DNA from 2 places in the Lactobacillus sp. M44 genome. Region 2 is predicted to be linked to the other one. Evidence: predicted binding sites of a transcription regulator. Region 2 holds the regulator's gene; the other holds the start of a gene.
The links. Region 2 encodes LexA, which represses DNA repair genes until DNA is damaged. Its sites were predicted from a motif close to CNAACANNTGTTNG; they were not measured.

Region 1: the regulator LexA is predicted to act here: its motif matches at 3,579-3,592, upstream of recA (recombinase RecA).

Annotation. Positions count from the first base shown of each region.
Region 1 is NZ_CM176707.1:864,143-880,666, forward strand. Features, by position in the region: gene AC38BG_RS04310 (M16 family metallopeptidase) at 1-1,069, shown strand, start outside; gene ymfI (elongation factor P 5-aminopentanone reductase) at 1,076-1,804, shown strand; gene AC38BG_RS04320 (helix-turn-helix domain-containing protein) at 1,862-2,929, shown strand; gene pgsA (CDP-diacylglycerol--glycerol-3-phosphate 3-phosphatidyltransferase) at 2,932-3,507, shown strand; gene recA (recombinase RecA) at 3,666-4,733, shown strand; gene rny (ribonuclease Y) at 4,860-6,488, shown strand; gene AC38BG_RS04340 (glycosyltransferase family 4 protein) at 6,589-7,734, shown strand; gene AC38BG_RS04345 (YigZ family protein) at 7,772-8,434, opposite strand; gene AC38BG_RS04350 (DEAD/DEAH box helicase family protein) at 8,465-9,751, shown strand; gene AC38BG_RS04355 (ComF family protein) at 9,748-10,431, shown strand; gene hpf (ribosome hibernation-promoting factor, HPF/YfiA family) at 10,515-11,060, shown strand; gene secA (preprotein translocase subunit SecA) at 11,200-13,599, shown strand; one part of gene prfB (peptide chain release factor 2) at 13,663-13,734, shown strand; one part of gene prfB (peptide chain release factor 2) at 13,736-14,779, shown strand; gene AC38BG_RS04375 (hypothetical protein) at 14,791-15,051, shown strand; gene hprK (HPr(Ser) kinase/phosphatase) at 15,069-16,028, shown strand; gene lgt (prolipoprotein diacylglyceryl transferase) at 16,028-16,524, shown strand, end outside.
Region 2 is NZ_CM176707.1:1,005,690-1,022,213, forward strand. Features, by position in the region: gene smc (chromosome segregation protein SMC) at 1-1,450, shown strand, start outside; gene ftsY (signal recognition particle-docking protein FtsY) at 1,451-2,644, shown strand; gene AC38BG_RS04930 (C69 family dipeptidase) at 2,678-4,102, shown strand; gene ylxM (YlxM family DNA-binding protein) at 4,272-4,610, shown strand; gene ffh (signal recognition particle protein) at 4,614-6,044, shown strand; gene rpsP (30S ribosomal protein S16) at 6,130-6,402, shown strand; gene rimM (ribosome maturation factor RimM) at 6,469-6,984, shown strand; gene trmD (tRNA (guanosine(37)-N1)-methyltransferase TrmD) at 6,974-7,699, shown strand; gene rplS (50S ribosomal protein L19) at 7,828-8,175, shown strand; gene lexA (transcriptional repressor LexA) at 8,265-8,885, opposite strand; gene AC38BG_RS04970 (solute carrier family 23 protein) at 9,049-10,326, shown strand; gene AC38BG_RS04975 (mucin-binding protein) at 10,538-15,295, shown strand; gene AC38BG_RS04980 (hypothetical protein) at 15,492-15,803, shown strand; gene AC38BG_RS04985 (TcaA 3rd/4th domain-containing protein) at 15,911-16,524, shown strand, end outside.

The sequences.
Region 1 (16,524 bases), 140 kb from region 2:
TTCGTTGCGCTTTGAAGAAATTGGTGCTAGCGTTAATGCCTTCACTACGTATAACAAAACTATGTTTTATGCTAGTTGTGTAAATCATGATAGCAAAGTAATTGAACTAATTTTTGAATTAGTTGGGAAACCGTATTTTACTGACCAAAATGTTGCAAATGAAGCTCCCATTATCAAACAAGAACTTGCTATGTATCAAGATTATCCAACTTGGGATGCAATGAATGCAGTTTTAAAAAATATGTTTGGTAAATCAAATCTTGCAACTGATATTGCAGGGACGAAGACAACAATTGACCAAATTAATGCGAAGAGTTTAGAAAAAACATACTCAGAAAATTATCGAGCTCAAAATTTAGAATTTGTTGCTGTAGGTGATTTCTCCGATACTGAAATAGAAAAAATTGATGAACAAGTTCAAAAATTACAGAAAAAATATTTCAAAATAAAAGATGCACCTAAAATTATTAGAACAAGTTACCAAGGTGAATTTAAGCGAGAAATACTTAATTCTAAAAATCAAGCTTCTCAAATTGCAGTAGGCGTTTTTTTGCCAGATTTTAAGAATTTTTTAGCAAGTAATGATTTAGTACAAATTTTATTGCAAATCATGCTAGAATCTAAATTGGGCATGATGGGATCATGGTTCAAACATCAACAAGATGCAGGATTACTTCATAATTCATTGCAAATTGGTGTTAATCATACCAGACAAGGCAATTTTATTTTGATTTCTGGTACTAGTCCATATGCTAAAAAACTACTTGATGAGATTTTGAAGGAATTATCTGTGCCACTTATCCATGGTAAAAATGACACACCAGAATTTTATAGCTTTTTGTTTAAAATATTAAAAAATGAATGGTTTGCTCATTTGATTCGTAGTTTTAATGATGAATCGGCTATGGCAATTGAATTTGCAGAAAATAATATGGATCATGAAGATATTTTTAATAATATTCAATTTATGCAAACAATGAGTTTTTCAAAATATCAAAAAATATGTGACAATATTATGAAACAAAGTAAAATTACTGGGTGTGCGATTATTGGAACAGAAAGAAGATAATAAAATTTGAAAAGAGCAATAGTTTTTGGCGCAAGTGGTGATATTGGTCAGGCTATTTGCTATCAAATGGCAAAAGAAGGCTGGTCGATATATTTGCATTATGTTAATAATGATGTGCTAATTACCAAAATACAAAAGAAGATGCAAACAAAATATCCAAACCAAGATTTTTTCAAAATTAAGTTAGATTTTCTAGCTGATGATAAACAATTAGAGTCATTTGTTAATGGGTTATTTTCTGTTAATGCTGTAATTTTTGCACAAGGGATTACCCATTATGGATTGCTTGGACAAGAAAAGCTGGATAGCATTTCAAAAATAATGAATATTAATCTAGTAACACCAATTAAGTTAGTAAAATTATTTGAAAAAATGCTGTTAAAACAAGATTTTGCAAGAATCATTTTTATAGGTTCTGTTTATGGTCTGCAAGCTAGTGCATTAGAATCAGTGTATAGCTCAACTAAAGCTGGAATCAGTAGATTTGCTCAAGGATATAGTCGAGAAACTGCATCAAGTAATCTAACAGTAAATGTATTAGCACCAGGTGCGGTTGATACTAAAATGAATAATATTTTTTTAGAGCATGATTTAATTGCATTAAAAGCTGAAATTCCTGCATCAAGATTTGCTAAAGTAGAAGATATTAGTTATTGGACTAGTGTTTTATTAAATCAAAAATCAAGTTATCTAACCGGACAAACTATCGCAATTAGTGGTGGATGGTTAGTTTGATTAAAGTATTTATGGTATACTCAAATTTGTTAATTTTAAGATATTTAAGGGGTTAATATGACCGATATAGGAGAAAAATTACGTACTGCGCGTGAAGCAATGGGATTGTCTATTGCAGATGTTGAAAAGACAACTAAAATACAAGCTAGATATTTAAATGCTATTGAAAATGATGATTTTGATAAATTACCTGGTGATTTTTATACCAGAGCTTTTATTAGACAATATGCTCAAGTGGTTGGCTTAGATGGCAAGAAATTATTGGCTGATTTCCATAAAGATGTACCAGAATCAAAACCTGATGAATATGTTGAAGATTCTGTTGATAATAAAACAGAAGAAGTTAAAAAAACAACTAATAATAAAAAAAGCCAGGTACAAAAATATTTACCAAGAATTGCAACAATTGCTGGAATTGTCATTGTAGTAATTATTATTTATATTGTCTTCACCAGAATAGCTGGGGGTTCTAATAAGCAAGCAGAACCTGACAATAATGTAACAGTATCATCACAAACTAGTTCTTCTAAATCTTCTAGCACAAATCCAGTCAGAGTAAGCGCTGAAGGTGATAATATTTTTAGGGTAACTGGATTGAAAGCAGATCGTAAATTAGTGATTACTGCTGGCGCAAATGACACTTTCATGCGTGTATCATTTGATGGTAATCCAAAATACGCTCGAGTATTAGCTGCAGATGATCGTTATGAAGTTAACGTACCAAAAGATGTTAATTCAATTAGTATTCGCTTTAACGATGCAAGTGGAACTAAAGTCACTATTGGTGGCAAAAAAGTTCCCTATGACGCAACTGAAGGTCCTATGAATTTACAATTACTTTTGGGAAAGAAAGCTAAAATTTCAGATAATAGCAATCATACAAATAATAATGTGAACACTCAAACTTCCCAATATCAACAACCTCAAACAAATAATCAACCACAAAATAATACTGGAACTTATTCAAATAGTGCACAATCAAGAACTCAACAAAGTGTACGTCAATCAGCTCCTCAAACAAATAATCAAGTTCAAAATAATACTCAAAAACCATCTCAACCACAAAATAACACTCAACAAAATCAACAACAAACAGCCCCACAAACCAATGGAGGCAATAAATAATAATGAATTTACCTAATAAATTAACCACATTTAGAATTATTTTGATTCCAGTATTTATGTTGTTAATTATCTTTAATTTTCCTGCTGGAAGTTTTACCTTACTAGGAACAACAGTACCTTGGAGTCAATTAGTCGCAGCAGTTGTGTTTGCTGTTGCTTCTTATACTGATTATCTAGATGGGCATATTGCACGTGCACGTGGATTAGTAACTAATTTTGGAAAATTTGCTGATCCACTAGCTGATAAGATGTTAGTAATGACTGCATTTATCTTTTTAGTAGCTATGGGCAAGGCGCCTGCATGGGTGATTGCAATTATTGTATGCCGTGAGTTAGCAGTTACTGGATTACGTTTATTATTGGTTGAAAATAAAGGTCAAGTATTAGCTGCAAAAATGCCAGGGAAAATAAAGACTACAACTCAAATGTTGGCGATTATCATTTTACTTTTAAATAATTTGTTTTTTGGTAAGATTCCAATGGGTGAAATAATGCTTTATATTTGCTTATTCTTTACAATTTATTCTGGTTGGGATTATTTCTATCAATCAAGAAATGTATTTAAAGGTGAGCTTTAAAATTTTTTTGACGAGTTTTGGTTAAAATTCGTCTTTTTTGTTGTAATTATATTATGGGGGATTAACTACATAGAACGTTTGTTTGCAAAAAGCTTGTAATTATTCACTCAAAAAAAGTATAATGTAATGTATATTTAACAGCTTAAGGGGGAAGAACTTTGGCTCAAGACGAAAAACAAGCTGCATTAGCAGCTGCTTTAAAAAAAATTGAGAAGAACTTTGGTAAAGGCGCAGTTATGCGTATGGGTGAAAAAGTTGATACTAAGATTTCAACTGTTCCAACCGGTTCTTTAGCTTTAGATGCTGCAGTTGGCGTAGGAGGATATCCTCGCGGTAGAATTATTGAAGTATATGGCCCAGAATCTTCTGGTAAGACTACAGTTGCACTGCATGCAGTAGCTGAAGTGCAAAAAAGAGGCGGAACAGCAGCTTATATTGATGCTGAAAATGCGATGGATCCCGCATATGCCAAAGCATTAGGAGTAGATATTGATTCATTGATTTTATCTCAACCAAATACTGGTGAAGAAGGATTGCAAATTGTTGATACTCTAATTTCTAGTGGTGCGGTAGATATAGTAGTTGTCGATTCTGTCGCAGCATTAGTTCCGCGCGCCGAAATTGAAGGTGAGATGGGCGATGCACATGTTGGGCTGCAAGCTCGATTAATGAGTCAGGCATTAAGAAAATTATCAGGAACAATTTCTAAGACAAAAACAATTGCAATTTTTATTAATCAGATTCGTGAAAAAGTGGGAGTTATGTTTGGCAATCCTGAAACTACTCCTGGCGGTCGTGCCTTGAAATTTTATTCAACCATTCGACTAGAAGTTAGACGTGCTGAGCAAATTAAGCAATCTAGCGATGTTATTGGTAATCGTGTCAAAATCAAAGTTGTTAAAAATAAAGTGGCACCACCATTTAAAGTTGCAGAAGTGGATATCATGTATGGTAAAGGGATCTCGCAATCTGGCGAATTACTTGATATGGCTGCTGATAAAGATATTGTTAATAAAGCTGGTTCATGGTATTCATATAATGATGAACGAATTGGTCAAGGACGTGAAAATGCTAAGACATACTTAGTTGAACATCCTGATATGTACCAAGAAATTATGGAAAAAGTTCGTGATGCTTACGGTATGGGTAGTGGATCTGATTCAGATGATAACGATAAAAAAGATACTAATGAAGAAACAAAAACTGCCAGTAAAAGCAAAAAATAGTGAAGAGATAAAGTTAGACTTGAAAATTTAGTTTCAAGTCTTTTTTCATGTTAATTGACATCTGCAATATCTATATTTATCATTAATATTGTGTGAATAATTCTAAAAAAGGCGATAGTGATTAATATGAATATAATTTTAATTCCCGTCGTGGTCGCTATTGTTTCGCTTTTAGTGGGTTATGGCAGCGGTTATGTAGTTCGTAAGAAGCACTGGGAAAATCAAGCATATAATGCAAGAAATGATGCTGAACATATTATGGCTGATGCTAAAGCTCAAGTTGCAACTGCAAAAGCTGAAGTTAAAGCAGAAAAGAAAGCTGCTGGGGCTATCAGACAAGAAGCAGAAAATGCAAAAAAGGCAAAAATTCTTGAAGCTCAAGAAACAATTCGTGTACAAAAGCAAAAAGTTGATGATGTTTTAAATGAACAACGCAATGAAATATCACGAATCCAAACACGATTGCAACAAAGAGAAGATCTAATTGATCAAAAAAATCAAGAAGCAAAGCAAAAAGAAGATCAACTCGCACAAAAAGAAGATCAATTAAAGCGGCGTAGTGCTGAAATAACGATTAAGCAACAACAAGCTGACGAATTGGTTGCTCAAAGACAAGATAAGCTTTATGAAGTAGCACAACTAAAGCCAGAACAGGCTAAAGAAATTGTATTACAAGATTTATCGAATCAATTAGAAAAAGAACGTGCTGAATTAATTAATAATAGTAATGAGAAATGGCGTGCTAAAGCAGATCGCTACGCACGGCAAATTGTTATTGATGCAGTTCAAAGTAGTGCTGCAGATACAGTAGCTGAAACTACAGTATCTGTAGTAGAATTACCAAATGATGAGATGAAGGGACGTATTATTGGTCGTGAAGGCCGAAATATACGATCTTTTGAAGCTTTGACCGGTGTAGATTTGATTATTGATGATACACCAAAAGTTGTTACATTGAGCGGATTTGATCCAATCAGACGAGAAATAGCCAAAAGAGCTATGGAACGTTTAATTAAAGATGGTCGAATTCATCCTGCTCGTATTGAAGAAATGGTTGATAAAGCTCGTAAAGAAGTCAATGATGATATTTATGAATCAGGAGAAAGTGCATTAATTGAATTAGGTATTCATAAAATGCATCCTGAATTAGTAAAGATCTTAGGTCGATTAAAATATCGTACTTCATATGGACAAAATGTATTAGCTCATTCAATTGAAGTAGGTAAACTAACAGGTACTATGGCAGCTGAACTTGGTCTTGATGAAAAATTAGCGGTTCGCGCGGGATTATTACACGATATAGGTAAAGCCATTGACCATGATATTGAAGGTTCTCACGTTGAAATTGGAGTAGAATTGGCACGCAAATACCATGAACCAGATATAGTAGTAAATGCTATTGCGGCTCATCATGGTGATGTGCCTAAGTTATCATTTATTGCCGAATTAGTTGTTGCAGCAGATACTATATCTTCTGCAAGACCTGGTGCAAGAAGTGAATCATTAGAGAATTATATTAGACGTTTAACTCAACTTGAAACTATTGCAAAAAGTTATCAAGGAGTTGCACAAGCATATGCTATTCAAGCTGGTCGGGAGATCAGAGTAATGGTAGAGCCTGATAAAATTTCTGATGATCGAGTTACAATATTAGCTCGTGATATTCGAAATCAAATTGAAGCAGAAATGGAATATCCTGGAAATATTAAGATAACAGTAATACGTGAAAAGCGTGCTGTTGAAATGGCAAAATAAAATATTTGGAACTTATCTTTTTAGATAAGTTCTTTTTTAGTTTGTCTTAATGCCTTACTACTTGTATAATTGTTGCTAGATATAAAGAAAGTAGCAATCTATGTTTAAAATTATTGTCGAATTATTTTTATTAGTAATCATTCAGGCTGCAATTACACCTTTTATTAGAAGACTTGCATTCGTTTTAGGTGCTGTAGACAATCCTAATGCACGTCGTGTAAATAAGAAGCCAATGCCAACTATTGGTGGATTGGGTATTTTTGTGACGTTCAATATTGGGATGTTTATTTTGTTGCGTGAACAATTTCCAACTCATGAAGCATTTGCAATCTTGTTAGCTTCCAGCGTAATTGTATTGACCGGATTGATTGATGACATATTAGAATTAAAGCCTAGACAAAAAATGCTTGGCATTTTTATTGCCTCACTAATTGTGTATTTCTTAGCTGGGATAAAGATGAATGAACTATCTTTACCATTTATTCCTAAAATAAATTTAGGTTGGTGGAGTTTCCCAATAACTATTTTTTGGATCTTGGCATTGACCAATGCAGTTAACTTAATTGATGGATTAGATGGACTGGCAGATGGTGTATCACTAATTTCGTTATCTACAATGGGAGTAGTTGGTTATTTCTTTTTGCATACTAGACAACTATATGTGCCTATTGCATGTTTTATGTTAGCAGCATGTTTATTAGGATTTTTACCATATAATTTCCATCCTGCTAAGATCTTTTTAGGTGATACTGGAGCCTTATATATTGGGTTCATGATCGCTGTATTTTCTTTAAAGGGATTAAAAAATGTAACGTTTATTTCACTTTTAGTACCAATAATTATTTTGGGAGTGCCAATTACTGATACAATTTATGCAATGATTCGAAGAGTATTAAATAAAAGGCCAGTATCAGAAGCAGATAAACATCATTTGCATCATCAATTAATGCGGATGGGATTAACTCATCGTCAAACAGTGCTTGCAATTTATGGATTATCCATGATTTTTTCATTTGTTTCATTACTGTTTTTATTATCACCTGCTTGGGGCATTTGGCCACTAGCGTTAGGGTTATTAGTAGCACTAGAATTATTTGTGGAATCAATAGGTTTATTAGGCGAAAAGTTCAAACCATTGTTGCATTTAATCCAAAAATTAATTAATCAAACACGTCGAAGCGATCCAAAAGTTCAAGTCTGGCATTTAGGAAAAGAAAAACCGCAAAACAAGAAAAAAGAAAAATAAAAAGCATTTTGTATATCCGTAAAAAATGCTTTTTTGTTTATATTTCATGATAATTTTTTGCTTCAATTGGTCTTTCAACTTCTCGAAATTCGCCTTTGATAAATTTAACTTGTCCAGCCAACAAATTTTTTATATCAGTTTGAACGGACTTGACTTGCTCATCTGGTAAAAAAATATGTTCAATTACATCAATACCATAATCTTGTTTAGCTATGAAAATATCATTTTCATTCAAATAGTGATTAATTTCATCTACTTTTTTGTAAGGGATGTGAAATGAAATATCTTGTTCATAACTAACTTGAACGACTCCAATTTTATGGACAACTTCTGTAACACTATTTGAATATGCTCTAATTAATCCACCAGCACCTAGTTTAATGCCGCCAAAATATCTAGTAACTACGACTACTACATCTTTTAAATGCATTAATTGCAGGGCCTTTAATTCAGGTACTCCTGCAGTTCCAGAGGGTTCCCCATTGTCTGATGTTTTTACATATTGATCATGGTCGCCAATTGTATAAGCAAAGGTGTTGTGGGTTGCATCATGATATTGTTTTTGGATTTGTTCAATAAAATTCATAGCTTGTTCGACAGTTTCAACTCTTTTGATATTAGCAATGAATTTACTTTTATTAATAATGATTTGGTGTGAACCAGTTTCTTTAATTGTTAAGAATTTATTAAGTGATGTCAACTTGGTCATCCTTTCGCGTAATTATATATTATGAGGATAAATGAAGAAGAAATAAGTAAGCTGCAAGGCAGACAAATACTTATAAATGCAAACACAGAAAATATTAACATATTTGCTACTTGTAATAAAATAAATGCAATAATTGATGACAAATGCATTCGCTGTAATAACATAACTTATGCAAGATTACCTAATGGAAAACTATATTGCAGAAAGTGCATTAATATTGGGCGTGTGGTAGAAGGAGATATATTAGTTAGAATAAAAGCACAAAAATATCCAATATTAAAAACTGCATTAGTATGGCAAGGACAGTTAACTGATCAGCAAAATAATGTTTCAAAACAACTAGTTAATTCATTTAATAAACAAAGAGATCACTTAGTGTGGGCAGTTACAGGTGCTGGAAAAACAGAAATGTTATTTGAAAGTATTGATAAATGTTTAAAACAAGGCAAACGTGCATGTATCGCTACACCAAGAATTGATGTAGTTAATGAGCTTTATCCACGAATGCAAGAAGCATTTAAAAAAATCAAAATAGGGAACTATCATGGTCGAGAATATCATTCATTAGATAATGAACAATTCATTATTTGTACAACACATCAATTATTGAAATTTTATCAGGCATTTGATTTATTGATTATTGATGAAGTAGATTCATTTCCTTATGTAGATAATGAAATATTACATTTTGCTGCAAAATTGGCGGTAAAAAAATGTGGGTCAACTTTTTATTTGAGTGCAACTCCAACTGAAAAATTATTATTACAAGTAAAAAATAAAAAAATTGCGTTATCAAAATTGACTAGAAGATTTCATGGGGGATTACTACCTGTACCCCGAGAAAAATTATATTTGCGACCATTTTTAAAAATGCAAAAATTACATTCTAAGTTAAGTAAAGAAATAATTAGAATGTCAAAAAAACATCCTTTATTAGTCTTTGTACCAAGGATTAATCAGATTAATGATTATGTATCAGCAATAAAAAATAGTAATCCAAATTTAAATGTAGCAGGTGTTTTTGCACAAGACAAAAATCGCTTGAACAAGGTAGAAGAATTTAGAAATAAGAAAATAGATATTTTGGTTACTACGACGATTTTAGAGCGTGGAGTGACATTTAAAAATGTCTGGGTAATTGTTATTGCGGCCGATGATAAAATTTATCAGACGGCTAATTTAGTTCAAATTGCTGGACGTGTTGGAAGAGCAATAGATGATCCATTAGGTGAAATTATATTTTGTTACCACAAATATACTAAGCAAATAAAATTGGCCACTAAACAAATTAAGGAAATGAATAAATGAATTTATGTTTAATCTGTGATAACTATTTTTTACCCAAACATTCTTTTAAAGATATATTTTCTCTAAATAAATCATCTCTGCAATATATGTGCCCTAATTGCCACCAAAAGTTTGAAAAAATATCTGGAAAAGTATGTTCTTTATGTAATAAACAAACAGAAGATAAAACTTGTTTTGATTGTAAATATTGGCAAAAAAAATATCCAGAAAATATTTTAAAAAATACTGCCGTCTATAAATATAACCAGGCTTTCCATGATTTGATGGTCGATTATAAGCGATATGGTGACTATGAGTTGCGATTAGTATTAGCGCAATTAGCTAGAAAAAAGCTAAGAAAAATAAAAGCAGATTATTATGTACCAGTTCCCACTTCAAAAACACATCGTCAAACTAGGCAATACGACACTATTAGTGAAATCTTTTCAAATCTTGTATTGTTAACCCCAATTTTAAATAAAAAAGATGTATCTGATAGTCAAGGAGAAAAAAATCACCAACAAAGACTTGCAACTAAGCAAACTTTTTATGTTGATCAAAACGCAAATGTTGAATTAAAGGGAAAAGTTTTACTATTAGATGATATTTATACTTCAGGTAGAACTTTATATCATGCAAGGGATGCTATTATATCAACATATCCACAAGTAAAAGTGAATAGTTTTACAATTGTTCATTAGTTGTTGCGCATAGCGCTTACATATTTGGTATAATAAAAGTGTAAAAGGAAATCGCTTTCGGGCGGTGAAAGGAGTAATCTGTCATGTTAAAATACAATGTACGTGGAGAAAATATTGAAGTAACTGATGCCTTAAGAGGTTATGTTGAAAAGCGTTTAGCTAAATTAGAAAAATACTTTGACCTGAGTTCAGATGTAATTGCTCATGTTAATTTGAAAGTTTATAAAAACAGAACAGCTAAAGTTGAGGTAACTATTCCATTACCTTACTTAGTTTTAAGAGCTGAAGAAACTACTGATGATATGTATCGCAGTATTGACTTTGTTTCAGAAAAATTAGAACGTCAAATTAGAAAATATAAGACTCGTGTTAACCGTAAAGGTAGAGAAAAAGGGGTTTCAGAATTCTTTGTTGAAACAGAAACTGAAGAAGAAAAGCCACAAAAAGAATTTGACATTGTTCGTAATAAACGCGTTAGCTTAAAGCCGATGGATGCTGAAGAAGCGGTATTACAAATGGATATGTTAGGTCACAACTTCTTTGTATTCCAAGATGCTGAAACTAATGGAACTAGCATTGTTTACCGCAGAAATGATGGTAAATATGGTTTGATTGAAACTAATGAATAATTTTTATAATTAATATAATGAGCTCTAGATATAGTGTCTGGGGCTTATTTTATTTCTATAATATTTTCATTTTAATAGCACTCATGGTAAAATTTAATCTGTATATTTAGATTTGAAAATAAATTTAAGGATCGATTAAATGGCAAACATTTTAAGAAAACTATATGATGATGACAAGCGAGAATTAAAAAAGTTCGAAAAAATCGCAAATAAAGTTGAAAGCTATGCTGATGAATATGACAAGCTTTCAGATGAACAATTGCAAAATAAAACAGTAGAATTTAGACAACGTTTAAAAGATGGTGAAACTTTAGATGATATATTACCTGAAGCTTTTGCAACTGCTAGAGAAGGTGCAAAAAGAGTTTTAGGATTATATCCATTCCATGTTCAAGTTGTTGGTGGTATTGCGCTTCATTTTGGTAATATTGCTGAAATGATGACTGGTGAAGGAAAAACCTTGACTGCTACTATGCCAGTGTATTTAAATGCATTAGCTGGCAAAGGTGTTCATGTTGTTACTGTTAACGAATACTTATCAAGCCGTGATGAAACAGAAATGGGTCAATTATATAAATGGCTTGGGCTAACAGTCGGATTAAATTTGAACTCAATGTCTCCTGATCAAAAGCGTGAAGCATATGCAGCAGATGTTACATATTCAACTAACTCAGAATTAGGATTTGACTATTTGAGAGACAATATGGTTGTCTATAAAGAGCAAATGGTTCAAAGACCACTTAATTATGCAATCATTGATGAGGTTGACTCGATTTTAATTGACGAAGCTAGAACTCCATTGATTATTTCTGGACAAGCAGAACAAGCAAACGGCGAATATATTCGCGCTGATCGTTTTGTCAAAACTTTAACTGAAGATACAAGTGATGATGATGCCGATGATGATAAAGATTATGGTGATTACAAGATTGACTGGCCTACTAAGACCATTTCTTTAACTCAACAAGGTATCAAAAAAGCTACAGAACATTTTGGCTTAAAAAACTTATACGATGTAGAAAATCAAACTTTAGTACATCATATTGATCAGGCATTAAGAGCTAACTATATCATGTTAAAAGATATTGATTATGTGGTTCAAAATGGTGAAGTTTTAATTGTTGATTCATTTACTGGACGTGTAATGGAAGGCCGTCGTTATTCAGATGGTTTGCACCAAGCAATTGAAGCAAAAGAAGGAGTTAAGATTCAAGAAGAATCCAAGACTCAAGCTACAATTACTTATCAGAACTTTTTCAGAATGTACAAAAAGTTATCAGGAATGACTGGTACAGCAAAAACTGAAGAAGAAGAATTTCGTGAAATCTATAACATGCAAGTTATTAAGATACCTACTAACAGACCTATTGCTAGAAAAGATAGATCTGATATCTTGTATCCAACATTAGATTCAAAATTTAATGCCGTAGTTGATGAAATCAAAGAACGTCATGCAAAAGGTCAACCTGTCTTAGTTGGTACTGTTGCTATTGAAAGTTCAGAAAGATTAAGCAAATTATTAGATAAAGCGGGTATTCCACATGCAGTTTTGAATGCCAAAAACCATGCAAAAGAAGCTGAAATCATTATGAATGCTGGTCAAAAAGGTGCTGTAACTATCGCCACTAACATGGCAGGTCGTGGTACTGATATTAAATTAGGACCTGGCGTTAAAGAATTAGGTGGATTAGCAGTTATTGGCACTGAGCGACATGAGTCTAGAAGAATTGATAATCAGCTTCGTGGACGTTCTGGTCGACAAGGTGATCCTGGTGTAACTAGATTTTATTTGTCACTAGAAGATGACTTGATGAAGCGATTTGGTGGAGATCGAGTTAAAGGATTTCTCGATCGAATTTCTGATAATGATGATGATAAAGTTATCGAAAGTAGAATGATCACTCGCCAAGTTGAATCTGCTCAAAAACGTGTTGAAGGTAATAACTATGATACACGTAAGCAAACTTTACAATATGATGATGTTATGAGAATTCAGCGTGAGATCATCTATGGTGAAAGAATGCGAGTTATTGAAGAGAAAAACTCTTTGAAAGATGTTTTGATGGGAATGGTTAAGCGAACTATTGATCATCAGATTGATTTGTTTACTCAAGGTGAGAAAAAAGATTGGCGTAATGATTCAATTCGTGATTTTATTGTTTCTACTTTAACTACAGAAGATATTGCCAATGAAATCAACTGGAAAAATATGACAGCGGATGAATTGAAGAAAAAATTATACCAAATTGCTGAAGATAACTATGAAGAAAAAAGGGCAATTTTGTCTGATCCAAGTCAAATGCTTGAATTTGAAAAAGTTGTTATTCTACGTGTTGTTGATGATCGCTGGACTGATCATATTGATGCAATGGATCAATTGCGTCAATCAATTGGATTGCGTGGGTATGGTCAATTAAATCCATTAGTTGAATATCAGGAATCTGGTTATAGAATGTTTGAAGAAATGATTTCAAATATTGAATTTGATGCAACAAGACTCTTCATGAAGGCACAAATCAGACAAAACATTACTCGTTAATGTTAGGGAGGCTTTAGCAGGCCTTCTTTTTTTAGTTAATTTATATAATATACGAGGTTTTATATGGAACTTAGTGAAATACAAAATGAGCTTGATCAGTTAAAATCAAAATTAGCTAGCTTTAGGGGGTCTCTTTGACTCAGATGCTTTAAAAGAAAGTATAGCAATTAATGAACAAAAAATGTCTGAGCCTAGTTTTTGGGATAATCAAGAAAAAGCACAGAAGTTAATTCAAGAAAATAATTTGTTAAAACAAAAACAAGATAATTTTGAAAAACTGTCTAAACAATATGATGATGAAAAAATTGCATTAGAGTTATTAAGGCAAGAACCAGATGATGATTTGCAGCAAGAAGTTGAAACTGATTTAGAAAATTTGAAAAATAATTTTCATGATTATGAATTAAATCTACTATTATCTGGTAAATACGATCACAATAATGTTTTAATGGAAATACATCCTGGAGCTGGTGGAACTGAAGCAATGGATTGGGCTCAGATGTTACTTAGAATGTATCAACGCTATAGTCAAAACAAGGGCTTTAAATTTTATATTGATGACTATGAACCAGGAGAAGAAGCTGGGGCTAAAAGTGTTAGTGTTAGAATAGAAGGCACTAATGCATATGGATTATTAAAATCAGAAAATGGGGTTCATCGTTTAGTGCGCTTATCGCCCTTTGATTCTGCCAATAGACGGCATACATCATTTGCGTCAGTTGAAGTAACTCCAGAAATCGATGATAGCATTCATGTAGATATTAATCCTGCAGATTTACGAGTAGATGTTTATCGTTCAAGTGGCGCTGGTGGCCAGCATATTAATAAAACCTCTAGTGCAGTAAGAATTACTCACCTGCCAACTGGGATTGTGACTACTTCTCAAGCTCAACGCTCCCAGCTTCAAAACAGAGAAACTGCAATGAATGCGTTGCGTGCAAAATTATTTAAATTAGAAGAAGAAAAAAAGCGCCAACAAAAATTGGCACTAAAAGGTGATCAAAAAGAAATAGGTTGGGGGTCACAAATTCGTTCATATGTTTTTCACCCTTATAGTATGGTTAAAGATCATAGAACAGACTATGAAACTGCGGATGTTAATGGTGTAATGGATGGTAAGATCCAACCATTTATTGATGCATATTTACAATGGAATTTAAGTTTGGATAATCCTGAATAGAGGTTATAAATATGTCATTTTTAGCAATTTTATTTGTTGTAATTGTATTATTAATTCTAATTACATTATTTTTAGTAGCACTTAAATTTTTAATTTATTTAATTCCTGTTGCATTAGTTATTGCATTAATCTTGTGGTTAATTTATCGTTTTTATTGGAGAGACAAAATATTATCAAATATGCCTCATAGTTATAAATTTGATGAATTTGATAAAGAATCAAAACCAATACACAAAAAAGCTAGAGATGCCTCTGATAAGGATGTTAAATAAGAAAGTAGGTTAGTAAAATGGCCAATTCCGTTAAATTATCAAGATTAATTAAAGATAATGATATAATTCGCGTTTTTGAAGGACAAGAATTTGTTGGCAAACATGAAGTTTCAGTGTCAGATATTTATCGACCAGGATTAGAATTAACTGGATATTTTGATTTTTATCCAGCAGAGAGAATCCAATTACTTGGCAGGACAGAAATTTCATATGCTGCCAAACTAGATCATGATAGTAGAATGGAAGTTTTTTCAAAAATGTGTACTCCCAAAACACCATGTTTTTTGATTTCAAGAAATTTACCAGTTCCAAGTGAATTGCAAGAAACTGCAGAAAAAGCACAAATTCCTATCTTAATTACTAATGAATCAACTACTTATATTTTGAGTATTTTAACCCAATATTTGCGTGCACGATTGGCTCCAAGAATTAGTATTCATGGTGTTTTAGTTGAAATTAAAGGTATGGGTGTCTTGATCACTGGCGCAAGTGGCGTTGGTAAATCAGAAACTGCATTATCATTAATTCAGCGTGGTCATCGCTTGATTGCAGATGATCGAGTTGATGTGTTTCAGCGTGATCACAACACTGTTGTTGGTGAAGCTCCAAAAATCTTGAGGCATTTAATGGAAATTCGTGGTATTGGAATTATTGATATTATGGACTTGTTTGGTGCAGGTGCTGTAAAAAATAGAAGTGAGATAATGCTTAATATTAATTTGGTAAATTGGGATCCAAAAACTTCTTATGATCGACTAGGATTTAATCAAGATACTAAAGAAATTGCTGGGGTGTTTATTCCAGAAATTACAATTCCTGTTAAAGTTGGACGTAATTTAGAGATTATTATTGAAACAGCAGTGATGAATTTCCGTGCTAAGAACATGGGCTTTGATGCGACTAGAAATTTCCAGCATAATTTATCAAAGTTAATTGAAGATCACGAAGATGAAGATAGAGAAAAGGATAAGAAATAGTGTTATTAGCATTAAATCCAGTTGCCTTTCGTTTAGGTAGTCTAAATGTAAAATGGTATGGTATTTTAATGGCAACCGCAGTTTTAGTTGCAACTGTGATGGCCATAGTTGAAGGTAAAAAAAGGCAAATAATCCCAGATGACTTTCTAGATTTTTTGTTATGGGCAATTCCAATTGGATTTTTAGGAGCCAGAGCATATTATGTATTATTTGAGTGGGGATATTTCTCACAACACCCTGATCAGATTTTTGCAATTTGGAATGGTGGAATTGCTGTTTATGGTGGGTTATTAGCTGGATTAATCACATTAATTGTATTTTGCCGATCTCGTGGTTTATCGGTATTTTTAATGCTAGATATTATTGCTCCTGGCGTGATGGCTGGTCAAATTATTGGTCGTTGGGGCAATTTTATGAATCAAGAGGCTCATGGTGGTGTAACAACACTACAATTTTTGCAAAATTTGCATTTACCAGAGTTTATAATTAAGCAAAT
Region 2 (16,524 bases):
TTTTACGCAAATTAGTAATGATATCGGCGTTATAACGGGTAAAATTCAACAGTTAAATCAAAAGAATCTTGAAGTTAAATCACATTATGATACTAAACATAATGAGGTAATTACTTTAATGCAGACAAATGATATGTACCATAAGCAACTTCAAATGCAAAAAGAAACTTTGACTACGCAAAAACAGCAATTAAAAGACGCAAAAGTTGAAGCTAAAGAATTTGACCAAAAAATTGCTCAAAGAAAACGATCAATTAGTTTGTTGCAGGATCAAATAAAAAATTATGATATTGTAAGTAAAAAAATCCAAAAACAAATTGCTGAAAATAATGCTGATATTGCTGTGATCAAGACTAGATTAAACAATACTAATGAACAAATTGATGATCACAATGAAATAATTGCTAATTATTCTAATCAATTAGAAGTTTTGAATAATAAATTGAATGAGATAGGATCTAATCATAAATTAGCTTTGATTCAAAAAAAAGACTACCAAAATCAATTAGAAAAACTAGAAACTCTGCAAACTCAAACTAAAAAAGAACTTGCAAAAATCAGCCAACAACTCGGAAGATTTGATGCACAGATTAATGAACTAAATTCAATTTTTACTCGTAATTATGATTTGCGTAAAAATATGGCTCGTGAAAATGAAGACTATGTTGCAGAAATTTCTACTATTAAAGAAAAACTTGATCAAAAATTAGAACAATTAGCAAACTATTCAATTACATATGAAGCTGTCCTAAATAATGCCAAGGTTGAAAACAGTTCTTTGGAGCGTCAAAAACTGCAAAAAGAAATTAAATTACATAAAATGTCATTAGATGATATTGGATCAGTAAATATTAATGCGATTGAAGAGTATAATAATGTTAAAACTCGTTATGATTTTTTGAATCAGCAACAAAATGATTTGCTTCAAGCAAAAAATGATATTGAAAAATCAATGTCTAGTTTGGATCAAGAAGTAATTACTAGGTTTAGTGATACTTTTAATAAAATTGCTGCTAGTTTTCAAAAAATCTTTCCAATCGTATTTGGCGGTGGTAAGGCAAGCTTGATTTTGACTGAACCAGATAATGTGTTAGAAACAGGAATTGAAATTATTGCACAACCACCTGGCAAAAAATTGCAAAAATTAACATTGCTTTCTGGTGGAGAACGCGCACTAACTGCAATTACATTATTATTTTCAATGCTTGATGTGAACCCAGTACCATTTTCAATTCTTGATGAAGTAGAAGCTGCATTAGATGAGGCAAATGTAACTAGATTTGCTAAGTTTTTGAAAAAATTTGATGTGAATACTCAATTTATTGTAATTACTCATAGACAAGGTACGATGGAGTTAGCAGATCAGCTATATGGAGTAGTAATGCAAGAGTCTGGTGTGTCACAAGTGTTATCAGTTTCATTAAAAGAAATAAAAAATAAGGTGAGATAGATGGGATTATTTGATCGAATCAAAAAATCATTATTTGGCGAAGATGATATCAAAAAAGAAATCGCAAATAAAGTCAAAGAAAACATTGAAGAAAATAAAGCAGAACTTCCAAGTGAAGAAACAGAAGTAAAAAAAGATTCTAAATTGCAATCAAAAGATCTTGAAAGAGCCAATGAAGTTGATCTTAAAGAACAAAAAAATGATGCTGAACAAGATATTGTAGAAACTGAAGCAGAAGATGAAGATTCTGAAGACGAATTAACACCAGAAGATATCTATGAAAAAGGATTAGAAAAGACTAACCAAGGTTTTGGCGCAAGATTAAATGCATTTTTAGCTCAATTTAGGTCAGTTGATGAAGAATTTTTTTATAATTTGGAAGAATTGTTGATTGAATCAGATGTTGGTTATGAAACAGCTGTAGAATTAACAGATCAATTGCGTGATGAAGCAAAATTGCAAAAAGCAAAATCTAAGAAAGATTTAAGACGAGTAATTGTTGAAAAATTAGTCGAATTGTATGATCAAAATGGCAACAGCGATGATGAAAAATTAAAATATAATCCTGATGTCAAGCCAAATGTCTATTTATTTGTAGGTGTTAATGGTGCAGGTAAAACCACTACAATAGGTAAATTAGCTAAAAGATTTAAAGATGATGGTAAAAAGGTTTCTTTGATTGCTGCTGATACTTTTAGAGCGGGTGCTGTTGAACAACTTGTCCAATGGGGTAAACGTGTAGGAGTACCAGTAGTTACTGGAAAAGCGCAGGCAGATCCAGCTTCAGTTGTGTTTGATGGAGTTCAAAAAGCTAATGATCAAAAATTAGATTATGTATTAGTTGATACTGCAGGTAGACTGCAAAATAAAGTTAACTTGATGAATGAACTAGAAAAAATTCAGCGAACTATTAAAAAGTTGCTCCCTGATCAGCCTATTGAAACTTTACTTGTTTTGGATGGATCTACTGGTCAAAATGCATTACTGCAGGCAAAAGATTTTGATAAAACCACTAAATTGACAGGATTAGTTTTGACCAAACTAGATGGCTCTTCAAAAGGAGGAGTTGTTTTAGCTATTAGAAATGAAATGAAATTGCCAGTTAAATTAGTAGGTTTAGGCGAAAAACCTGAAGATTTAGCTGATTTTAATGCAGCTAATTATGCTATTGGTCTGTTCCATGGTTTGGTATAATATAGGCAAAACAATATTAAAGGAGAAAAAATTATGTCAGAATTAAGCGCATGTACAACTATATTAGTTGGTAAAAAAGCATCTATTGATGGTTCAACAATGATTGCCAGAAATGACGATACTTTCAAACCTATTACCCCACAAAAGTTTGTAATTAATCCAAGTATCCATGATCAAAAAGACCGCAAGATTAAATCTTGGCTTAATGGTTTTGAAATGGATCTTCCAGAAAATGCCTATCGTTATCCAGCAGTACCTAATGTTGATTATAAAAAGCTAGGTTATTATGAAGAAAGCGGCATTAATGAAAAAAATGTTGCTATGTCATGTACTGAATCAACTTATGGTAATGAGCGAGCATTAGCATTTGATCCATTAGTTAAAGATGGACTAGATGAAGATTGTATGGAAAATGTTGTTTTACCATATATTGATTCTGCTCGTGATGGGGTTGCTTTTTTAGGCAAGTTGATTGAAAGATATGGTTCTGCTGCAGGAAATTCTGTCTTATTTTCTGATAAAGATGAAGTCTGGTATATGGAGATTGTGACTGGTCATCACTGGGTTGCACAAAGAATTCCAGACAATGCATATGCAATTGCAGCAAATCGAGTATCAATTCAACAAGTTGATTTCAATGATCTTGATAACTTCATGTGGAGTGATGGAATCGAAGATTTTGTTAGCGAAAACCATCTAAACACTGACCAATCTGGTTGGAACTTCCGTCATATTTTTGGTACAAATAATGAAAAAGATCGTCATTATAATAATCCACGTGTTTGGTTTGGTCAAAGATACTTTAATCCAGAAATAAAACAAGATCCAGAAGATGGAGAATTACCATTTATTTGTTATACAGATAAAAAAATCTCAACTGATGATATCGAATATATTTTGGGATCTCATTATAATGAAACTCCATTTGATCCATTTGGCAAAGGTACTGATGAAGAAAAGCATCGCTATCGTCCAATTGGCTTGAATAGAACTCAAAACTCTCATATTTTGCAAATTAGAAGTGATGTTCCAGATGAAGTGGCTGCAATTATGTGGTTATGTATTGGCGGCCCTACATTTACTCCATTTGTCCCATTCTTTACTAATGTGAATGCTACAGATCCTAGCTATGACAATACTTCACTAGAATATAATGAAAAAGATGCTTATTGGTATTACAAGTCATTAGCTGCATTAGTAGAAAGTCATTACCCTCAATTTGTTCAATTAGATACAGATTACTTAATTGAAGCACGTCGAAACTTTAGAGAACATGTTGCAAAAACTATTGAAGATGCTAAAGGTAAGAGTGGGGATGAAATAACTGACTTTTTGACTAAAGAAAACCAAAAGGCAGTTGCACATATCAAGGTAGAATCTGAAAAATTAATGGCTAAGATGTTTGTTCAAAGTATTGAAATGTCTAAGTTGACATTTAATATGGACAAAAACCTTTAATAAATAGAAATAATCGAAGTAAAGCAAGTGTTTAAGCAAGCGCCTGCTTTTTTGTTAAATTGACTTAACAAACTTTTTAAACTAGTATTTTGCTAGCAGTGATTTGGTATAATAAATTTTGAAAATTATTTTTGTCTATTTTCTTTAAAATAAAAAAGGAACTGGTTCAATGAAATTAACCAAAAGTGAATCTTTAGGTGATCTATATGGCTTTTATCGTAATTTGTTAACAGATATTCAGCAAAAATATTTTGAAGATTATTATTTTAATGATTTATCATTAGCTGAAATTGCGGATAATTATCAAGTATCAAGGCAAGCTGTATATGATAATTTGAAAAGGACAAGTGCAATTTTACAAGAATATGAAACCAAACTTCATTTGATGAAGCATTTTCAATACATAGATCATTCTTTGACACAAGCTTTGAGTTTATTACATGATAAAAACTATTCTCAAGTAAAAGAAATATTAATTGATTTAGAAAACAGACTCCAGGAGGAATAAACATTGGCTTTTGAAAATTTAAGTGAACGGATTCAAAAAGCATTAAAAAATTTAACAGGCCGTGGACGAGTATCAGAAGCAGATATTAATGCTGCAAGTCGTGAAATTCGTTTAGCATTATTAGAAGCGGACGTTAATTTTAAAGTTGTTAAAGAGTTCATCAAAAAGATTAAAGAGCGTTCATTAGGACAAGAAGTTCAAGGATCATTAACACCAGGTCAACAAATTATTAAAATTGTTGATGATGAATTAACTAAGATGATGGGATCTAGTGCAGCTACTTTAATTAAAGCACCACAGATTCCGACAGTTATTATGATGGTTGGGTTGCAGGGTACTGGTAAAACTACTACCGTAGGTAAACTTGCATCTTATTTAGAACGCACTGAAAAAGCTCGTCCATTATTGATTGCAGGAGATATTTATCGTCCAGCAGCTATTGATCAATTAAAACAAATTGGTGACCAATTAAAAGTTCCAGTATATAGTGAACCAGATGAAAAAAATGTTGCTAAAATTGTTGAAGATGGTTTGGAACAAGCAAAAGAAAATAAAAATGATTATGTAATTATCGATACCGCAGGACGTTTAGAAATTGACGAACCTTTGATGAAAGAATTAGAAGAGGTCAAAGCTGTTTCACATCCTAATGATATTTTGTTAGTTGTTGATGCAATGACTGGTCAAGCTGCAACTAAAGTAGCTGAAGGGTTCGATAAACGTTTAGATGTAACAGGAATTATTTTAACTAAGCTTGATGGAGATACTCGTGGTGGTGCTGCATTATCTATTAGAGCAGTTACTGGTAAGCCAATTATCTTTACAGGGCAAGGGGAAAAATTAACTGATCTTGAAAAGTTCTATCCTGATAGAATGGCCTCTAGAATTTTAGGTATGGGTGATATGTTGACGCTAATTGAAAAGGCTCAACAAGATTATGACGCTAAAGAAGCCCAGAAAATGGCTGAAAAAATGCGTGAAAATACCTTTGATTTTAATGATTTTGTTGATCAATTAAACCAAGTCCAAAAATTAGGACCACTCGACAAAATCATGAAGATGATTCCTGGTATGGCTAATAACCCACAGTTGAAAAACTTCCAAATGGATGAAAAACAATTAGATCACATCAAAGCAATTGTTTATTCAATGACTGAACAAGAACGTGAAGACCCAGATGTATTATCCCCATCAAGAAGAAGAAGAATTGCTGCAGGATCAGGTCGTTCGATTGTTGAAGTCAATCGAATGATTAAACAATTTAAACAAACAAAAGACATGATGCAAAAAATTTCAAAGGGTAATACTAAAGCCCTAGCAGGCTTGCCTGGAATGGATTCTCCAATGGGGAGAATGGCAATGAGATCGATGAATCGGAGTTTTAAGAAAAATAAACGTAAGCGAATGAAGAATCGTCACCATTACAAGTCCTAAGACAAACTGTTAAGTAAAAACACTTTACAGGTATGATATTTTTTGATATATTAGTTATCGTTAAGAAATTAGGAGGAAATTATTCATGGCAGTTAAAATTCGTATGCGCCGTATGGGTGCCAAGAGAAAGCCTTTTTACAGAATCGTTATCGCTGATTCACGAGCACCTCGTGATGGTCGTTTCATTGAAGAAGTAGGTTATTACAACCCAGTATCAACTCCCAAGGAATTGAAGCTTGAAGAAGATAAAATTCTTGATTGGCTAGAAAAAGGTGCTCAACCATCAGAGACTGTTAGATCATTTTTATCTAACGCAGGTATTATGAAGAAGTACCACGACTCAAAATTGAGCAAGTAATTTAACTTTATAAGTTTGAAGTCTATGCTTCAAACTTTTTTTATACTTAAGCTGCAGGAGAATTATATGCATTTTTTTGATGTAGGGAAAATAATTGCTACTCATGGATTAAAAGGTGAAGTAAAAGTTGCGCTGATAACTGACTTTGCTGATGATAGATTCGCACCTAAAAGCAGATTATATTTGAGCGACGATCATGAACATGAACTAATTGTAAAAAGCAGTCGCCCCTTTAAAAGCTATTGGCTTGTTAGTTTTGAAAATATTGATGATATTGATAAAGCACAAAAATTAGTTGGGAAAACATTAGTAATTAGCCAAGAAGATCAACCAGAACTAAAAGGCGGTAGCTATTATTATTATCAAATTTTAAATAGTGAAGTTTTCGATAATCAAACTCAAGAAAAAATAGGTACAGTTGTTGATATTGAAGCACCTGGTGCCAATGATATTTGGGAGATAAAGCCTGATTTTGGAAAGAATTTTTGGATTCCTAATATTAAATCTGTAGTAAAAAAAGTTGATCCTGATAATCATGCAATCTATGTAGAATTAATAGAGGGGCTAAGAGATGAAGATTAATGTATTAACTCTTTTTCCTGAAATGTTTGATGCTCTTAAAAGTTCCATGATGGGGCGTGCATTAGATGATGGCAAGTGGAAATTAAATTTAATTAACTTCAGAGATTTTACTCATGATGTACATCATCATGTTGACGATAGCCCTTATGGCGGTGGTGCTGGGATGGTTTTACAAATTATGCCAATAAAAATGGGATTAGATACTATCAAAAATCCTGGCAAAGTTATCATTACAACACCTCGAGGAAAAACCTTTAACCAAAAAATGGCTGAAAGATGGTCAAAAGAAAAAAATTTAACCTTTATTTGCGGACATTATGAAGGCTTTGATGAACGAATCTACAATTTAGCTGATGAAGAAGTATCTATTGGAGATTATGTTTTAACTGGTGGAGAACTACCAACAATGAATATGATTGATGCAACTGTAAGGTTGATACCTGGCGTATTAGGAAATTCTGCATCCCCAGTTGATGAGTCATTTGTAGATGATTTATTAGAATACCCGCAATATACTAGACCAGCTGATTTTGAAGGTCAAAAAGTTCCTGAAGTATTAATGAATGGCAATCATGGAAAAATTGCGGAGTGGAGATTATATCAATCAATTAAGGAAACTTATTTGCACCGACCAGATTTGATTGAGAGGCATAATTTTACTGAGCAAGAGCAAAAACTGTTTGAACAAATAAAGCGAAAATTGGCACAAAAATAATTTTTTAAATTTACAAGAGTTAGTATTTTTGTTAAACTAATAAGCGTGGTTTTGACTGCAATAATAGTTATGGATATTCCGCTGGCAACAATGGGTTGGATAAGAATATCGAAGAAGGAGAAAAAATAATGGATCCATTAATTCAAGAATTGACAAAAGAACAATTACGTGACGATATGCCTGAATTTCGTGCAGGAGACACAGTTCGTGTTCATGTACGTGTTGTAGAAGGTACTCACGAACGTATTCAGTTATTTGAAGGCGTTGTAATTAAGCGTAAGGGCGCAGGAATTAGCGCAACTTATACTGTTCGTAAGATGTCAAGTGGTATTGGTGTTGAACGTACTTTCCCAGTTAACGACCCACGTGTTGCTAAAGTGGAAGTTGTAAGACATGGTCGTGTACGTCGTGCTAAGTTATACTACTTACGTAACTTACATGGTAAGGCTGCAAGAATCCGCGAAGTACGTAGATAATCTTGTATTAAGAACTGTTCCAAAGATTTTGGGACAGTTTTTTTGTGCAAAAAAAACACCACCATATATGGGGATGCTCAAGTTATATTTTATGCAATATCGTTTCTATATAAGCCAACAACTTTTCCTAAAATTGACACATTATTCAAAATAATTGGAGACATAGTATCATTTTCTGGTTGAAGGCGATAATGCCCTTTTTCTTTATAAAATCTCTTAACAGTGGCTTCATTATCTTCAGTCATTGCAACTACAATTTGACCATTTTGGGCTGTTTGTTGTTTTCTGACGATAACACTATCACCGTCTAAAATACCAGCATTGATCATACTAGTTCCATGAACTTTTAGCATGAATAATTCACCAGCGTCATTTTCTAAATCAGGAGGTAATGGGAAATAATCCTCTACGTCTTCTACAGCTAATATTGGTTGACCAGCTGTTACAACACCTACGATAGGGATAGTTGTGGGTTTAATACCCAAGGCATCTTTTCCTTCTTGAGTTACTTCAATAGCACGTGGTTTAGTTGCATCTTTCATAATGTAGCCTTTATTTTCAAGGCGTGTTAAATGACCATGGATTGTAGAAGTTGAAGCTAAGTGAACTGCAGTACACATTTCACGAACACTAGGTGGAAATCCTCTTCTTTTTACGGTGTCATAAATATATTGTAATATTTCTAATTGCTTTGTATTATGTTTTGTCATAATTAATTGCTCCATCTCTATTTGTAATCCTTATTTTATCAAAGAATAAAGCGTATTACAAACAACTGTTCTGCAAAAAGTGTATTGACAGATATAATCAAAAAGTTTAAACTTTTTATAATTTAATGTTTTTTATGTCTTTGATGGAAAGGAACAAGGATTAATGGCAAGAAAAGATGTCGTTTTAGATGTAGATGAACGACCAAAACCTATGCAATGGTTTGGTCTGTCACTGCAACACATGTTTTCGATGTTTGGTTCAACTGTATTAGTGCCCATATTAGTTGGATTGAATCCAGGAATAGCATTATTTAGTTCAGGCGTAGGTACTTTGATGTATCTATTAATTACCAAGCATAAAATTCCTGCCTACATGGGGTCTAGTTTTTCATTTATTGTGCCGATGATTGCATTGATGAAAACTACAGGTTATCCAGGAATTGCTCAGGGGACAGTTGCAGTTGGTGTAGTTTATTTGATAGTATCACTGCTGGTTTCATTTTTTGGCTCGGCATGGATTGATAAAATATTGCCACCAATAGTTGTTGGACCAATAGTTGTTGTTATTGGTTTATCACTAGCTGGTGCTGCTGCAAAAGATGCCACAATGAATGGTGCACATTATGATTTAAGATATTTTGCAGTAGCGATTCTTACTTTGTTTGTCACAATTGCTTTTAATATGTATTTCAAAGGCTTTTTAGGATTGATTCCAATTTTAATGGGGATAGTTTTTGGTTATTTGATTGCAGTGGCGTTTGGAATTGTCAATTTTTCTGGAGTCATGAAAGCGCCTTGGCTGTCATTGCCAGCTTTTCAAATCCCATTTGTTAATTATCAACCACAATTTTATTGGGGAGCTATATTGAGTATGGCACCAATTGCATTTGTCACTATGACCGAACACCTGGGTCATATTATGGTATTAAATGAATTAACTGAGAGAAATTACTTTAAAGATCCTGGATTAAATCATACCTTGTTTGGGGATGGTACTGCTTCGATTATTGCAGGATTTGTTGGGGGACCTCCTGTGACTAGTTATGGTGAAAATATTGGAGTATTAGCAATAACTAAAGTACACAGTGTGTTTGTAATTATGGGTGCTGCAATTTTCGCAATTTTATTTAGCTTTGTGGGTAAACTAAGTGCCCTGATTGAATCAATTCCAAGTCCAGTCATCGGCGGGATTTCATTTTTACTATTTGGGGTTATTGCTTCTAGTGGATTACGAGTAATGATTACTAATAAATTAGACTTTGATAAAAAACGTAATTTAATGATTGCTTCGAGTATCCTAGTTATTGGGATTGGTAATGCATATTTACAATTAGGTCAATACCAATTTTCTGGTTTAGCAGTAGCAGCAATTTTAGGAATTATTTTGAATTTAATCTTGCCAAAAAAAGCTGCCAGCGAAAAAGAAGTAGTAAAAAAATAACATATTTTTGTAAAACATATTTTGATTTTTTGTCAAAATATGTTTTTTATTTTGCAATATAATAACTATTAAAAATGTTGTAATATTAGTATTTTTAGACGAATATAAATATTTTATTTTGATATGTGTGAAAAAATGCACATTGAAAATAATATAACAAGTGTTATTATTGATATGAATAATATGTTTTATTAAAAAAGTAGGGGATTATATGCTATCTAAAAATAACTATAAATTAAAATTTCAAAAAGCTGCTCAAAAAGATCATACTTTTACATTAAGAAAACTAAGTACTGGTGTAGCTTCAGTAATGCTTGGTACATTATTTATTTTGAATAATGCTAATACTGTAAAAGCTGATACTACTGCAGATAAAACGGCTAATCAACCAGCTATTGCAAATGTAAAAAATGGCAAGGTACAACCTTCTGCATCATCTGATAAAAATGATGCAGCTGCACCAGCTGCCAATGTACCACAAACAGATACAACTGCTTCAACAGCGCCTGTATCGACTAAGCCAAATCAGAAAACACCGAAAATTACAAAAGCTGCTCAACAAGATGTTAAGTTAATTGACGATAATGCTAATAGTAATAATGTTACTCTAACACACGGAGATAATGGTACTAGACAAGTAAGTGTTTCACTTTCCGCTAATGCAGGTGATACAGTCGTAGTTAAAGTTCCTTCAATTTTCAATGCGTCAACTGATGAAAAATCATCATTGTATACAACATCAATTACACAATCAAAGGCTACGCCTGACTATGTAACCAATAAGTCTGTATCTGACACAATTTTTACCTACACAATTAATACTTCTGGATCAATTGATTTTAATCTTAAGTTAACTCCAACAGTTAGTAATTGGTCTTTTTTGCCAGAGGGTGCAATTTATGACTTGCTTATTAGCCAAAATGGTCAAGACGAAGGCAAGATCGAATATAAGATTGGTGAGCCTGCAATTATTACTAGTGTTAATCCAAACTTTGATCAAAACCAAGCAAGTAATAATAGCTTAGTCAAAGATCAAAATTATGAAGTTGGCATTAATTTAACAAATAATGGGATTAGTGATGGAGATAATTTTGCAGGAACTGTTACAGTTGATGTTCCAGATGGTTTTGTCTTAAGTGATGCAAAATATGTTGGACAAGGATTTGTATCTAATAGCACTCAAGCTGGAGATACTGATAGCCAATTTAATGATCTTACAAATCAATGGACAATTACATATAGTCAAGCAAGTGCAGGCGCTCCAGTAGTTATTAACTTTAATAATGCTAAGAGTGATTTAAATGGTGGCAATTTATTATTCTGGGGTAAATATACGAGGGATATTAGTGCTGCGGATAATAACTTTAAAGCTAGTGTTTCATATTATTCAACCAATAACGATGGAGATAAGACTAAAGCAAATCCATTAATCGCTCAATCAAAAGTATTTAATGTGAATCTTCCAGTTAATGAAGATGAAAAGAGTTCATTAAATTCTAAGTTTATCAACAATACAGGTGATATTTATACTGATAATGGTAAAGCTGATGGCACTCACCAACAAGATAACCATCAATTTGATTATGGCAATGGTAGAAGTATCCAACTATACAACAATGGAAATGTTGAACAGACTAATGTAGATGTTCATGTAAATATTGAGCCGGGAACTGTTTTGAATGGTGGTAATGGTATATATGCATTAACCGATATAACACCAAGTATCAATCAAATACAAAGTGTGACTGTAACATTAACCAATGGTAAAAAAGTTATTATAGCAAGTGGATTATATACTGGTGCTTTTAATAATTCAGGAATGGTTAATATTTCTCCTGATACAATTGCTAAAGGCGTTGCACCAGATGGTTCAAATATTAAAGCATTAGATATTGTATTTACAAATATTGAACCGGGAACTAAAGTTCAAATTAATTTTGCAAACAATGCAATTTTATCAAGCGCGACTGATAAAAAAGTTGGTGATACAGCCAATTACGATTTGACTGTTACTTCTGACCAAGGAGCTAATAGTAAAGATTCGATGAAGCTACCTATCAAGAATCCTGTTAATACTCAAAATGCATTCACTGGACAAATAGAAGACTTTGTTAATGGTAGTTATCAACCAACTAGTACAAATGGTGGTAATAAAGCAACTATTACTTATACATTTAGAAATGTTGCTAGTCTTGATCAACCTAGTTCATATTTGGTAGCAATTCCTGAAGGTTTTGATGTTGATGCTCTTAGTCAATTACACCTATATCAAAATAATCAAATATATAAAGATGGTACTATTAAGGATTTAGGCTATGTTGGCTTAAACGGCGAGCATATGTTTGAAGTTGATCTGAAGACAACTCCAAGTTACCAAGCTCCAATTTATTTAAAGGGATTAGATAATAAGCCGATTATTATTACTGTAAATCCAAATGAATTGCCTGGGTCTTATAGTTATCGTAACGGTAGTGGCGCTAATCAAATGAGTTTAATCATGGCCATTGATGATAATGATGAATTTTCTGCTAATGCATCTTATGATGTTGAAGAATTAACATTAAAAGATGGTACTAAGCATAAAGTTGTTTTGTCTGGTACTGGCTGGTATCCAAATTTTCAAGAAGCTAATTACAACTTTACTTATCCATCAATGTATGGTGCAATCAATGGTGTTAAGCGTGATGGTCAACCATTTTATAATGGTGAATATATTCCTTCAAAACCAGCGGCTAATATTACTTCATTAAATTACAGCGACAATAATGATGTTGATAATACCACAGGTTCGATCCAACTAAGTAATATATTAACTGATGGCAGTACTTCAAATTATTCATATAATGTTATAAACTTGCCAAGTGTAGCTGATGGTGACTCTACAACATTACAATTAACTGGTGCAGGCACAATTAAAGATCCAAATAACACTGGTTCTAAATTGATGTATTTATTAACACCATCTGATGGCGTTAACCACGGATCAGATCTTTCTAATTGGTTAACTGCAGATCAAGTAAAAGATTGGTCTAAAGTTCGTGCAGTCATGCTACTGTCAAATAAACTTACAAGTGTTAACGTAGTCAGCGCTGAACTACCATTTAAAGTTACTGCAATGGCTAAAAAAGGTAATACTCAATTTATGCTTGTTACTAAGTTTGATGGTGATCATTCAGGTGAAGAGTATTCAAAAGATAATGATTACATGGTAAATGTTGATCGCTATGTAGATTTGACTACTAATTGGGTAAAAGATGATGGTACTGTGATTAAACAACCAACTAAGTCAGTTATTAAATCAGGGGATACATATTCTACTAGTGGATTAACCGATAGTGATATTCCTAAGGGATATGCTTTAATAAAAACAGCTGGTGATCCAGCTAAAGGTACAGCTGGAATTAACAATGTTGATGTGACTTATGTTTATGGTCCATCTACAACGACTGAAGCTACTTCAAAGACAGTTAATGAAACAATTCATTATGTATATTCAGATGGAACTACTGCAAAACCAAACTACACAAAGGCCGTAACATTCACTGGAACTAAGACTACAGATAATGTGACTGGAAAAGTTACTTATAAATGGGATCAAGCTGGTCAAATTTTTGCACCAGTAGTAAGTCCAACAATTGCAGGCTATACTGCAGATTTATCCCAAGTAAATGCACAACATGTAACTTCAGATAGCAAGGATATTGTAGTAACAGTAACTTATACTAAGAAGGCACCAACTGAAGTAACTGACTCTAAGACCATAACTGAAACGATTCACTATGTATATTCAGATGGAACTAAAGCTGCAGATGATCATACTGCAACAGTTACTCTTACCAGAACAGGTAAAAAAGATGCCGTAACAGGTGATATTATGTGGGGCGATTGGACTAGTGATACATTTGCACCAGTAGTAAGTCCAACAATTGCAGGCTATACTGCAGATTTATCTCAAGTAAATGCACAACATGTAACTTCAGATAGCAAGGATATTGCAGTAACAGTAACTTATACTAAGAAGGCACCAACTGAAGTAACTGACTCTAAGACCATAACTGAAACGATTCACTATGTATATTCAGATGGAACCAAAGCTGCAGATGATCATACTGCAACAGTTACTCTTACTAGAACAGGTAAAAAAGATGCCGTAACAGGTGATATTATGTGGGGCGATTGGACTAGTGATACATTTGCACCAGTAGTAAGTCCAACAATTGCAGGCTATACTGCAGATTTATCTCAAGTAAATGCACAACATGTAACTTCAGATAGCAAGGATATTGCAGTAACAGTAACTTATACTAAGAAGGCACCAACTGAAGTAACTGACTCTAAGACCATAACTGAAACGATTCACTATGTATATTCAGATGGAACCAAAGCTGCAGATGATCATACTGCAACAGTTACTCTTACTAGAACAGGTAAAAAAGATGCCGTAACAGGTGATATTATGTGGGGCGATTGGACTAGTGATACATTTGCACCAGTAGTAAGTCCAACTATTGATGGCTATACTGCAGATTTATCCCAAGTAAATGCGCAACATGTAACTTCAGATAGCAAGGATATTGTAGTAACAGTAACTTATACTAAAGTTGTTGTTCCACCAACAACCCCAATACCTGAACCAATTCCAGAGCCAATACCTGTTCCTGAACCTAATCCAGAGCCAAGTCCTCAACCTCAACCAGAACCAGAAAATCCTGAAGTTCCAACAATTACAAAAGATACTGAAAAGCCTTTGCAAGCTCAGCAAGTACAACCGAAAGCTACAGTTTATATTTCTAGTGTAGTACCAGCTAAAAAAGCTACCATATCTAATATGACTACAGTAAAGCCAAAAGCTACTTCACAAAAATTACCACAAACTGGTGAAAATAATAAAAATTTATTTTCAATTTTAGGAATATTGAGTTTAACGTTAGGATTATTTGGATTAACTGAGCGTAAACGCAAAAACTAATAAAAATATATAAATTAAAGCATTTCATAATTGCATTGAGTAGTTATGAAGTGTTTTTTTGTCTATTATTGAAAACAATAATATTGATATATTACCATTAATACGTAATAACTGGCTTAATTTAAAAGGGGTAAAAAATGAATAATAAATTGTTTTGTCCAAATTGTGGTATTCTTGTATCCAAAGGAGATATATTTTGCCCAAATTGGTTACTACTGATAATCTACAAAAATTACTGACAACGCAGTCAAGCCGACCCAAGAGTATTTTGCACATAATAAATAGTTCTGAAGCTATTATAGCTACTGAGCAATTAAAAAATACTGGGATTTTTGGTCAATTATCAATTATTCAAAAGGGTAGATATTGGTTATTCTTTCCAAAATATCAATTAAAACTCAACACATATAGTCCTACTATAAAGAATAATCATGCAAACAGCACAGTTTATGCAAATAATAAAAAATTACTGTCCAAAAATCGGGTGACAGTTATCAAGCAAAAATAAATTCAATCTTTCCTGATGAATACGATATTGCAGTTAAATCAAAAGTTGCTGGACGCAATTTATGAGCAACCCAGATAACTTCAGTTTGGTCAAATAATTCTATTAATTTGAATATTAAGACTGCTACATTTGAAGAAAACTCTATCCCTCATGGTAAAATTTTTATCAATGGAGAGTCAGCTGTCACATTAAATAGCAATGGTACTAAGAAGTTTACTTATTATCCAATTTCTGGGAATATGAAGTTATATGTTGCAGGTAAATTTAATGGAAAAACAATAAAGTCTGAAACAGTTAATAATATTTCAGATATGGTTGGAGAAAATTCTGATGACTTTGACACTAATTCAGATTTCACTAAAAAACATGGTGTTTATATAATTACCTCTAAGTGGAAAGGCTTAATTGAAAAGGATAAAGCTGAGTCATTATTAGATGACAATTTTAAAGATCCCAATTCTGCAGCCTTTGTAAATGGTGATTTAAATGCTTATTATAAAGTCTTGGAAAAGATGGCTGATAATTGGAATGATTCAGATAAAATCGACAGTTTTGATGTTGATGTTAAAGTGACTAGCATTATTCCAGCAGGTGATAATTTAAGTCAAGTTACATATGAAATAACTTATAATTTTGACCATAGTGATGGTTCAAGTAGAACTCAGGTAGTTTCATATAAGGACGCTATTTTTCAATATGATAAAACAACTGATGATTATAA